2 regions of the Actimicrobium sp. CCI2.3 genome follow, and region 1 is predicted to be linked to the other one. Evidence: predicted binding sites of a transcription regulator. Region 1 holds the regulator's gene; the other holds the start of a gene.
The links. The regulator FNR, encoded in region 1, switches genes on or off when oxygen is low (the NO sensors DNR and NnrR bind a similar motif). The targets are predictions, from matches to a motif close to TTGATNNNNATCAA.

Region 1 (6,130 bases):
AGCCGACGCTGTCGCAGCAGCTGACCATCCTGCGTGCCGAAGCACTGGTGAGCACACGGCGTGAAGGCAAACAAATTTTTTACCGTATCGCCAGCTCCCAGGCGCTGGCCGTCATGCACGTTCTTTACGAACAATTTTGTCCACCTGAAAAAGGAGTCTCCCGATGACCATCGACTGGTTGCATTTCACCCCCTGGTCCTCGCTGGCCGGCGGTGTGCTGATTGGCATCGCCGCCGCGTTGCTGCTGTTTTTGAATGGTCGCATTGCCGGTATCAGCGGCATCCTCGGTGGCCTGATGCGACCGGTGCGCGGCGATGCCGGATGGCGCGTGGCATTCGTGCTGGGGCTGGTCGTCGCACCGCTGGCGTGGGGACTGTTCGCGGCCTTGCCGGTAGTGCGCATCGAAGCCGGGACCGCCACGCTGATCGTCGCGGGCCTGCTGGTCGGACTCGGTACCCGCTACGGCTCGGGATGCACCAGCGGTCATGGTGTTTGCGGACTGTCGCGGCTGTCGCCGCGTTCGATGGTGGCAACGGCGGCCTTCATGCTGGCCGGTTTCGCCTGTGTCTATGTGGTTCGCCACGTGCTGGCCTGAGGAGCGGACGATGATGAAACTGCTATCGGCATTGCTGTGTGGTCTGGTGTTTGGCCTCGGCCTGATCTTGTCAGGCATGACCGACCCGACGAAAGTGATCGGCTTTCTCGACCTCGCCGGCAACTGGGACCCGTCGCTCGGACTGGTCATGGGCGGCGCGGTCGCGGTCGGATTGATCACCTTCCGCTTCAGCGCACGTCGCACCAAAGCGTTCCTCGGCGACGCGATGCACATCCCGACCGCACGCCAACTTGATCGCCGGCTGGTATTGGGTGGCATCACGTTTGGCGTCGGTTGGGGATTGGCCGGATATTGCCCCGGCCCGGCGCTGGCATCGCTGGCCAGTGGCGGCTTTCAGGCAGTGTTGTTTGTGGCGGCCATGCTGGCCGGGATGGCCTTGTTTGCGATGATCGACAAGCGTTGATTTCAAACATGGCCGAAGTAAGTGCAATTGACCCGGAAAGTGGCTTATTGTCACCCTGGCCTGTCATACTTCCCCTCTACCGGCAATTTTGTGAAACAGACAAACTCATGACCCAACCACTGACCTTCCCCACCACGCCTGCGCAAACCATCCACGCCCTCAAGGCCAGTTGCGCGGGTTGCAGCCTGCACCAGTTGTGCCTGCCAATGGGTCTTGACGAAGGCGATATCAACCGGCTCGACGAAATCATCGGACGCCGCCGTCGCCTCCAGCGCGATGAAATCCTGTACCGGATGGACGACCCGTTTCGCAATCTGTACGCGATCCGATTCGGTCACTTCAAAACCTTCCAGATCAATCCCAGCGGGGACACCCATATCACCGGATTCCAGATGGCTGGTGAATTATTAGGCATGGATGCAATCAGTACCGAGCGCCATCATTGTGATGCGGTCGCGCTCGAAGACAGCGAGGTCTGCGAAATTCCGTTCAGCCGGCTCGAAGAACTGTTCGGTGAAATCCCGCGCCTGCTGCATCACTTCCACCGCATCATGAGCCAGGAAATCATGCGCGAACAAAACGTCATGCTGTTACTCGGGAACATGCGCGCCGAGCAGCGCTTCGCTGCATTCCTGGTCAACCTGTCGTCACGCTATGCGGCGCGCGGTTACTCGCCGACCAGCTTCCAGTTGCGCATGTCGCGCGAAGATATCGGCAACTATCTCGGCCTGACCATCGAGAGCATCAGCCGTTTGCTGTCACGCTTCAAGAAACAGGGCTGGATGGAAGTCGACAAACGCGAAGTCCGCCTGACCAATGTCACCATGCTGCGGGCGCTGGCGGCCGGAACGGAAAATTGCACGCCGATGTAACCTGCAAGTCCAAGGCCATCGTCACATCGGCGTAGTCCGATCAGTCGGACCGCGTGCCAGGTAAACCGTCAGCATGCTCGACAGCGCACAGAACAACCAGCTTGCAAGAAAGCCGATCGTATAGCAGGCGATGTCGGGCAAGCCGGTGTCACCACCGGTACGCAGCCACAACTCGGCCGGATCGAACAGCGAAAAAAACAGTCCGGTCGCGGCAATCGCGACCAGGAACGAAGGCCAGAGAATCATCATCAACCGTCGCAGCATGGTGTCGCCTTTCTATTCAGGCGCGGGCACATCGGCGGCCAGCGTCAGCGTTGTTTGTTCGGGCCAGCGCCACTCGCCATTGAGACGCCAGTCACGCTGTTCGTCCTCGATCAGGATTTGCCAGACGGCGCGGTCCAGCAGCGGCAACGCCACCCGGAAATGACCGGTGGCGTCGAGCGGCGTGACTAGCTGGACATCCTTTTCGGGCAAGGTCGGATGCGCCAGGTGAATGCGGATTTTTCCGCGCACCGGTGCGTCACCGGCGACCACGGTGCCGCTGAGCGTATCGCTGACCGCATCCATCCGTCCGCTAAACGACAGCCCCAGCGAGGTCGCTACGCGATCGCGTCGCAAGTCCTGATTGATGGCCTTGCCCTGCCGGTAATAGTCATCGACAACCAGCGCATCCTGATGCGTGACAGCCAGCCAGATCGTCACCGAACCAGCCACAATCACCAGAAACGGACCGAGCATGAGCAGCCACGGCCAGCGATGCTTGTACCAGGGAGCGGGCTTGTGAATGAGTGTTGAGGCATGCATGGTGTTCTCCATTTAATGATGGTCGTCGTGCTTGCTGTGGCTATCGTGGCTGTCATGGTCGGGACGACCGGCACCGCGCGGCACGAAAAAGACCGCTTTTTCGGTGACCTGCTGACTGTCATGGTCGGTCGCGACAAGAGTGAATCGAATCTTGTTCGAGCCCGCTTCGCCCTCGCCTGCGGCGACCCGGACCCGCACCGGCACCGCACGCGAACCGGTACCTTCGAGGTCGAGTTGATCCGGCGAGGCCAGCGCTATGCTGTCAATGCCGGCCACCGAAATCTTGAAGTGATGGCTGGCTTCGTCGGTATTCATGATCTGCAACCGGTAGACGTTTTCGATCATGCCGTCCTCGACTTCGCGCCCCATGCTGCCACGGTCGCGGATCACGTCCATTTTCAGCGGCGTGCGCGTGAACAGCGACACAAAGAACGCCGTAATGATCAGCGCCAGAATCGCGCTGTAAATCAGCACGCGCGGTCGCAACACCCGTGCCTGCATCTGCTTGAATGACCACTTTTTCGTGATCGCGTGGTCGGTCGAATAGCGGATCAGGCCAGCCGGCAAATCGATTTTCGCCATCACCGAATTGCAGGCATCAATACAGGCCGCGCAACCGATACATTCGTATTGCAAACCATCGCGGATATCGATGCCGGTCGGGCAGACTTGCACGCACATCGAACAGTCAATGCAGTCGCCCTGCGCTTTTACGAGGGCGGCTGGTGCAGCGGTTTTCTTGCTGCGCGGACCACGCGGTTCGCCACGCTCGGCGTCATACGTCACGATCAGCGTGTCCTTGTCGAACATCGCACTCTGGAAGCGGGCATACGGACACATGTACTTGCAGACCTGCTCGCGCATCCAGCCGGCATTGCCGTAGGTGGCCAGCGCATAAAACAGGATCCAGAACCATTCCCATGGCCCGAGGCCTAGGCTGGCAACAGCGACAATCAGCGAACGGATCGGCGTGAAGTACCCGACAAAAGTCAGCCCGGTCCAGAGGGCGACCGCGCCCCAGGCGAAGTGCTTGGCCGATTTGCGCCACAGTTTGTCGATACCCCACGGTTGCTTGTCGAGTCGCATGCGGGCGCTGCGTGTCCCTTCGATCTGGCGCTCGATCCACATGAAGATTTCGGTGTAGACCGTTTGCGGACAGGCAAAGCCGCACCAGACCCGACCCGCCACGGCGGTCACCAGAAACAGGCCGTAGGCACAGATGATCAGCAGCACCGCCAGATAAATAAAGTCCTGCGGCCACAGCACGATGCCGAAGATATAGAACTTGCGCGCGCCCAGATCGAACAGCAGGGCCTGCCGGTCGTTCCATTGCAACCACGGCAAACCGTAAAACACCCCTTGCGTGAGCCACACGCAGAGCCAGCGCAGGCTCGCATAACGACCTTTTATTTCACGCGGATAAATTTCTTCGCGTGCTGCATACATCTTGATGACCGAGACTTCGGGGGTGCTCATAAGTGACTGCTTTGTCCTGAAAAAAAAGGTGACTTGTCCGGCTTGGCCGGCTTGCCCGGCAGCTGCTCGCTACTTCTGCGCCGCCGGATCATTCGACAAACTCCAGACATACGCGGCCAGCACATGCACCTTGGCCTCGCCGAGGAAATCCTGGAATGCCGGCATCACGTTGTTGCGGCCCTTGCGGATCGTTTCCATGATGGTGTCGGCGCTGCCGCCGTAGAGCCAGATCTTGTCGGTCAGGTTCGGCGAGCCGAGCGCCTGATTGCCTTTCGCATCGGCACCATGACAGGCCGCACAGACCGCGAACTTCGACTTCCCCAGCTCGCGCTTGATCGGGTCCGATGTAGCACCCGACAGACTGAGCACGTACTGCGCCACGTTCTCGACATCCTTGTCCGAGCCGAGTGCCGCACCCATCGGCGGCATGATGCCGTTGCGACCATGCAGCAGCGTGGTCTTGATGGTTTCGGGGTCACCGCCATACAGCCAGTCCTTGTCGGTCAGGTTCGGAAAACCCTTGCTGCCATGCGCATCCGAGCCATGACATTGCGAGCAATACGTCAGAAACAAGCGCTCGCCAATGGCATGGGCTTGCGGATCGGCCGCGACCACTTTCAGGTCCTGCTTCAGGTAACCGTCAAACAGCGGACCATATTCGGCATCGGCTTTTTTCAGCTCTTCGGTGTACTGGCCGGCCGAGGTCCAGCCGAGTTTGCCGGGATAGGAACCCAACCCCGGATACAGGTACAGGTAGACCAGCCCGAAGACGATCGTGATATAAAACAGCCACATCCACCAGCGTGGCATCGGCGTGTTCAGCTCGGTCAGGTTTTCATCCCAGATATGGCCAGTAGTGTCGACCTGACCATCGGAACCGGGCTTGATAACCACCTGTTGGCGCGACTGCGTCCACAGCAACAAGCCGCAGCCGAACACGCCCAGCAGGGTCAGCACGGTAATGAAGATGTTCCAGAAACCGCTGGTAAAGTCAGCCATGCTTGTTCTCCGTCGAAGAGGGTGGACCGCCGTCGGCATCATCGGCAAACGGCAGGTGTGCCGCCTCGTCGAAATCAGCGCTGCGATTGAGCACAAAGGTCCACCAGAGAATGCCAATGAAGGTGGTCAGGCTGACCACGGTCATGACACTGCTGAGGTCGTTAAAAATAAAGGCGATGGCCATCTCAGTTCCTTGTCTTGATCAATGTGCCCAGCCCTTGCAGGTAGGCGATCAATGCGTCTTGCTCGGTCTTGCCTTCGAGCGTGCCAGGACCGTCCTTGACTTCCTGTTCGCTGTACGGCGTGCCGAGGCGCTGCAACGCATGCATTTTTGCGGTCACGTCACCCGGCACCAGCTTGGTCTTCGCCAGCCACGGATAACCGGGCATGTTCGATTCCGGCACCAGATCGCGCGGGTTATTGAGGTGAATGGCGTGCCAGTCATCGCTGTAGCGAGCGCCGACACGGGCCAGATCCGGACCGGTCCGTTTCGATCCCCACTGAAACGGACGGTCATAGACAAACTCGCCGACGACCGAATAATGGCCGTAGCGTTCGGTCTCGGCCCGCAGCGGCCGGATCATTTGCGAATGGCAGTTGTAGCAGCCTTCGCGCACATAAATATCGCGACCGGACAGCCGCAAGGCCGAGTACGGTTTCAGGCCGGTGATCGGCTCGGTGGTCGAGCTTTGAAAAAACAGCGGCACAATTTCGACCAGGCCACCGACGCTGATGACAACCAGCACCAGCGCGATCAGCAACCACGGATTCTTTTCAATCCACGCATGGGAAAATTTCATTGATGACTCCTGATCAGGCTTGGCTAGGTAAAAGAGAAGGAATGCGTGCCTCGACCGCCGTGCCGTCGCGCATCGTCATGAAGGTATTGACCGCCATCATCACCATCCCGGAGAAGTACAGCAGGCCACCGCTGACGCGAATCACGTAGTACGGATACGT
Region 2 (6,130 bases), on a different contig from region 1:
ACTGATCGGCTCGCCGCAAAATATCCTGCGCCATCCCGACATGCCGGTGGAAGCCTATGCCGACATGTGGGCCACCATCCAGAGTGGCCTGTCATGGACCGGCATGGTCAAGAACCGCTGCAAGAACGGCGACTTTTACTGGGTCTTCGCCAACGTCACGCCGGTGATGGAAAACGGTCGCGAGACCGGTTACATGTCGGTGCGGACCAAGCCGACCCGTCAGCAAATCAATGATGCCAGCGTGCTGTACCGCAACCTTAAAAACGGTAATCCCGACCGGATCGCCTTGAGTCAGGGTGCCGTCGTCAGTACCGGGGTCATGGCGCGCCTGGGCCGCATGGCCAGTCTGTCGCTGGGCCAGCGCATCAGCCTGAACCTGGGTTTCGCGCTGCTGGCGCTGGCACTGCTGGCGGCAATGAACATCACTGTTTCGGGTCCGTCCTGGCTGACGGTACTGGCATTGCTGGCCATTGCCTGTGTCGCGTATTTATGGTTCTCGCTGTATCAAGGCGTGATTGCACCCGTCAGGCAGGCGCTGCTGGCCAGCCGGATCATGGCCGGTGGCGATCTCACGCAAGATATCAGCACTACCCGCAAGGATGATGTCGGCCAGCTGCTGCGCTCGTTGCGGCAGTTGCGCGTGAACCTGCATTCGGTTGTCGGCGACGTGCGCAGTAACTTCGAGCAGATCGGTCAGGCCACCGGGGAAATCGCTGCCGGCAACATGGATCTGTCGGGACGTACCGAGTCGCAGGCGTCGGCACTGGAAGAGACCGCGTCGAGCATGGAAGAACTGGCCTCGACGGTGCAGCAAAATACCGGCAACGCGACCCAGGCCAACACGATGGCGGGCGAAGCCGCTGCGGTGGCTGGCAAGGGCGGTGCGATTGTCGCGCAGGTCGTCACGACCATGGGCGACATCACGACTTCGTCAAAAAGGATAGTCGACATCATCAGCCTCATCGAAGGGATCGCTTTCCAGACCAATATCCTGGCACTCAATGCCGCCGTCGAAGCCGCCCGTGCCGGCGAGCAGGGCCGCGGTTTTGCCGTGGTCGCCTCCGAAGTACGCAATCTGGCGCAGCGCAGCGCCAGCGCTGCCAAGGAAATCAAGCAACTCATCGATGTCTCGGTCGAACGTATCGGCAGCGGTACGGCACTGGCCGAACAGGCTGGCAACACGATGCGCGACATCATCGCCTCGGTCGACCGGGTCAGCAGCATCATGAACGAAATCGCGCTGGCCTCGCACGAACAAAATGCCGGCATCGGTCAGGTCAATGATGCAGTCACGCAGATGGATGAAGTCACGCAGCAAAACGCTGCGCTGGTCGAACAGGCTGCTGCCGCCGCCGGCAGCTTGCAGGAGCAGACCCTGAAGGTGATGCAGACGCTGACGGTGTTCAAGCTCACACATCAGCACGATGCGGTCAACGCGCTGGCAGCGGTGCCGTTCGAACGGCCTGTCGTCCGTCCGCGCTTGCAAAAAAAACCGGCGATGCCCGCGTTGTCGCGGTGACGGTTGCGGTGACGGCGATGCGGCACGCTGACCGGTTGGAAGTGGGCAGCAACAAGCACCGTAGCGTTGCTTGACAAGTCGTCCGTGTCTTTCGGTTTGCTTTCATTGGTGACCGTAATCCGGGTGGTATCGTAGTCGCGATGGTGCAGTTCCAGTCCTGATCCGGGTGCTGGCTGGCGCATCGCGGTTAACGGGAAAACTCCGTGAACGTATTGACCATTGACGATAACGACATGACCCGGACGGTCTTGCGGGCGATACTGTTCGGTACGGCGCACCATGTGTGCGGCGAAGCATCCGGCGGCAAGGCGGGCTATGAACTGGCGCTCAAGCTGCTGCCGGATGTGGTGTTCCTCGACATCCTGATGCCCGATCTCAGCGGTATCGAAGTTCTCAAGCAACTCAAGGCAGCGATGCCGCAAGTGCTCGTGCTGATGGTCACCGGGGAGCGGGACACCGACACGATCAAGCAGTGCGTGGCCGCCGGTGCCAGCGGCTTCATTGTCAAACCGTTTAATGCCGCGACCGTACTCAAGGCGCTGGCCGCCGCATCGCGACTGCCCGGCAGGTAAGCTCTGCACAGGGCGAGAATAGTTCTGTTCATCGGGTCACTTGTGGTAACTTCCATGAAAATATTTTTGTGTGAGGCCGCATTGAATGCACTGATCATCGACGACAACAACATGACCCGCACGTTGTTGCGCGCGATACTGGGCCGCAGCGGCATGCGCGTGGTCGGCGAAGCCAGCAACGGCAATCGCGGTTATGAACTGATCATGGAGCTTAAGCCGCAGGTGGTCTTTCTCGATGTCGTGATGCCGGACATCAGTGGCATCGATGTTCTCAAGCAATTGCGCGCCGAGCTGGACAAGATGGTCGTGCTGATGGTCAGCGTTGAGCGCGACGTGAGCATCATCAAGCAGTGCCTGTCGCTGGGTGCCAGCGGATTCATTCTCAAACCGTTCACTGAAGCGACCGTCCTGAAATCGGTCAAGGATGCGATGCTACGTGCCGGAATGCTGGTGCCTGCCGGCCTGTAGTGGGGCCCGTTCCAGCGCCAGAATTTTTCAAACACACCATGTCTTCCTCGTTTTTGATGTGAGTCAAAGTTTTCGAGAGAGTGCCTCTCTACACTCCGGTCATCAAGTCACGTAACCAGCCTCGGCGTGACTGGCAGCAGGAGCACAATTGATGGTTTCCCTTATCCCGGTCACGTCCGTCCCATCCGTCAAGTTTGATGCGGCGCTCATTGGCAAATTCATCGGCAATGTCAAACAGCAGGGTCCGCGCTACACCTCGTACCCGACCGCCGACCATTTCACCGATGCGTTCCGTTATCGCGATTACCTGCAAGCCGTCGCCGGCCGTCGCACCCGTGGCGGGCGCAAACCGTTGTCGCTGTACCTGCACATTCCGTTCTGTGACACGGTCTGCTACTACTGCGCCTGCAACAAGATCGTCACTAAAAAAGTCGAGAAGGCAGCGACCTATCTGACCTACCTCAAGCGCGAAATAGAAATGCAGGGCCAGCTGTTTGCCGACATGAATCAGGTCGAGCAAGTCCATCTCGGTGGCGGCACGCCGACGTATTTTTCGGATGTCCAGATGGATGACCTGATGGCGCATGTGCGGCGCTGGTTCAAGCTGGCACCGGACGACATCGGCGAATACGCGATCGAAGTTGACCCGCGCACGGTCTCGCGCGAACGGGTGTTCACGCTGCGCCGGCAGGGCTTTAATCGCATCAGCCTCGGTGTGCAGGATTTCGATCCCGACGTGCAACAAGCGGTCAATCGCGTCCAGCCGGAAAGCGAGACGCTGGCCATCATCGAAGCCGCACGCGATGCCACATTCCGTTCGATCAGCATCGACCTGATCTACGGCTTGCCGAAGCAAAACGTGATGACGATGGCACGCACGCTAACCAAGGTCATTGCGGCCAGCCCGGATCGCATCGCGATCTACAACTATGCGCACCTGCCGCATCTCTTCAAGCCACAGCGCCGCATCCTCGACGCCGACCTGCCCGGCGCGGCAACCCGGCTCGACATGCTGGCGCTGTGCATCCGTCGGCTCACCGAAGCCGGTTATGTCTACATCGGCATGGACCACTTTGCCCGTCCCACTGACGACCTCGCGATTGCGCAAGGGCAGGGCCGCCTGCATCGCAATTTTCAGGGTTACTCGACCCATGCCGAACTGGACCTGGTGTCGTGCGGGGTGTCGGCCATCAGCGCGGTGGCGGCGACCTACAGCCAGAACGTCAAGACGCTGGACGCCTATTACGCGCATCTCGACAAGAACGAATTGCCGATCGTGCGCGGCATCAAGCTGAGCATGGATGACCTCTTGCGACGGGCGATCATCCAGCTGCTGATGTGCAATTTCGAGATGTCGATTGCGTCGATCGAGCAGGCTTATCCGATCACCGTGGCGACGTATTTTGCCGCCGAGCTGGCGCAGTTGCAGGTGCTGGCGCAAGACGGCTTGCTGACCATGGATGACGAGTGGATCAGCGTGACGCCGCAAGGCCGGCTGCTGATCCGCACCATCTGCATGGTGTTCGACCGCTACCTCAGCGCCGCCGTTGATCCGCTGCGCTACTCGAAGACGATCTGACGCGTCCACCTGATGACAGCCCTTTCACTCGTGCCTTTCTTCGTCATCGGACTGCTCGGCAGTGTGCATTGCGTCGGCATGTGCGGTGGCATCGTCGCGGCGTTCTCGGTGGTGCCGGCGGCACGGCCATTTCCGGTGGCGGTGATGGCGGCGGTGCCGGTGCCGGTGTTGTCGAACCGCCTGGTGCGGGTGCTGTCGTACAACGCCGGACGGATCGGCAGCTATGCGGTGGCCGGTGCCGCACTGGGTGGCGTGGCCAACGGTGCGCGCATGCTGACGGGATTCGCGGCATTCCAGCTGGGTGGACTCTGGCTGGCCAACCTGATGCTGGTCGTGCTGGGCTTGTACTTGACGGGTGCCTGGCAGGGACTGGTCCGCATTGAGTCACTTGGCCAGTCGCTCTGGAAGTTGCTTCAGCCGCTGACGCGCCACCTGCTGCCGCTCGATAGTCCGCTAAAAATGTTTGCCATGGGCAGCTTGTGGGGCTGGCTGCCGTGCGGCATGGTCTACAGCGTGCTGCTGACCGCGATGCTGACCGGCTCGCCGTTGTCCGGTGCGAGCGTGATGCTGGCCTTCGGGCTGGGCACCTTGCCGACGCTGCTGGTGATGGGCGTGCTCGGCACGCAATTGCGGGTGGTGATGCAAAAGCCCGGCGTGCGCGTTGGTAGTGGCCTGCTGGTGCTGGCGTTCGGACTACTCGGCTTGTGGCACGCTGCGCACGGCATGCCGGGCAGCTGGCTCGACGCGGTGTGCATCACGCCGATGGCGTCATGAATGACTGCTTCCATTGCAGTTTGCCGGTGCCGGCCGGCAGCGCCTGGCAAGTCACGATCGATGCAGTCGTCCAGCCGATGTGCTGCCCCGGTTGCGCAGCGGTCGCGCACAGCATTGTCGACAACGGCTTTAGCGATTACTACCGCACGCGCGAAGGCTTTGCGGTCACCGCCGCGCAGGATGGCCTGATCCCGCCCGAACTGCGCCTCTATGACACTGAAGCCGAAACAGAAACAGAAGCAGAGGATGGCAGCAACAGCGCCGAAGCGATTTTCCTGATCGAAGACATCCGCTGCGCCGCCTGTGTCTGGCTGATCGAACGCCGTCTGGCGCGCTTGCCCGGCGTGCAGGCCGTCGCCATGAACGCGGCTACCGAACGCCTGCAGATTAGCTGGAACCGCAGCCGTTGCAAGCCCAGCGACATCCTCATCGCACTGCGTGAAATCGGTTACGCGGCTTATCCGTACGACCCGGTGCGCCACGGTGCGCAACTTGATCGCGCCCGCAAGACGCTGTTCCGGCAACTCTTCATCGCTGGCCTGTCGATGATGCAGGTGATGATGTACGTGCTGCCGGGTTATATGGCCAGCGACGGCACCATGGATGCCGACATGGCCAGCCTGATGCGCTGGGCCAGCCTGCTGCTGACTTTGCCGGCGGTGCTGTATTCGGCCCGGCCGTTTTTTCGGGGGGCGTGGATCAATCTGAAAAGTCGTCAGCTCGGCATGGACGTGCCGGTCGTGCTGGGCATTGGCGCGGCCTTCGTCGGCAGCGTGTTGGCCACCTTGCGCGGTGGCGGCGAGGTCTACTTTGACTCGATCACGATGTTCATTTTTTTGCTGCTGTGCAGTCGCTATCTGGAATTGTCGGCGCGGCGCAAGGCGGCCTCGGCACTGAACAATCTGCAATCGGCCTTGCCCGCTTCCGCCTGGTCCATGCCCGGCTATCCGGACGACCGCGCACTGGTGCTGATCGCCGCTGGCCAGTTACGCGAAGGTGACGTGATTCTGGTGCGTCCCGGCGAAGCGATTGCGGCCGACGGGCTGGTGCTCGAAGGCGACAGCGCGGTCGACCTGTCGCTGCTGACCGGCGAAAGCCAGCCGCTGCGCAAGGGCATCGGTGCGATGCTGCCCGGCGGCGCGGTCAACGCGACCCAGCCGCTGGTCATGCGGATCACGCAGGCTGCGCGTGACAGCACCTTGTCGATTCTCGTCAAGC

Region 2: the regulator FNR is predicted to act here: its motif matches at 2,613-2,626, upstream of hemN (oxygen-independent coproporphyrinogen III oxidase).

What each region holds. Positions count from the first base shown of each region.
Region 1 is NZ_JASJWR010000007.1:122,198-128,327, forward strand. It holds gene QN370_RS06195 (metalloregulator ArsR/SmtB family transcription factor) at 1-167, shown strand, start outside; gene QN370_RS06200 (YeeE/YedE family protein) at 164-595, shown strand; gene QN370_RS06205 (YeeE/YedE family protein) at 609-1,019, shown strand; gene fnr (fumarate/nitrate reduction transcriptional regulator Fnr) at 1,127-1,891, shown strand; gene QN370_RS06215 (hypothetical protein) at 1,913-2,155, opposite strand; gene QN370_RS06220 (FixH family protein) at 2,168-2,695, opposite strand; gene ccoG (cytochrome c oxidase accessory protein CcoG) at 2,708-4,171, opposite strand; gene ccoP (cytochrome-c oxidase, cbb3-type subunit III) at 4,241-5,170, opposite strand; gene QN370_RS06235 (cbb3-type cytochrome oxidase subunit 3) at 5,163-5,354, opposite strand; gene ccoO (cytochrome-c oxidase, cbb3-type subunit II) at 5,356-5,970, opposite strand; gene ccoN (cytochrome-c oxidase, cbb3-type subunit I) at 5,984-6,130, opposite strand, start outside.
Region 2 is NZ_JASJWR010000055.1:918-7,047, forward strand. It holds gene QN370_RS19850 (methyl-accepting chemotaxis protein) at 1-1,519, shown strand, start outside; gene QN370_RS19855 (response regulator) at 1,723-2,091, shown strand; gene QN370_RS19860 (response regulator) at 2,146-2,559, shown strand; gene hemN (oxygen-independent coproporphyrinogen III oxidase) at 2,711-4,138, shown strand; gene QN370_RS19870 (sulfite exporter TauE/SafE family protein) at 4,151-4,912, shown strand; gene QN370_RS19875 (heavy metal translocating P-type ATPase) at 4,909-6,130, shown strand, end outside.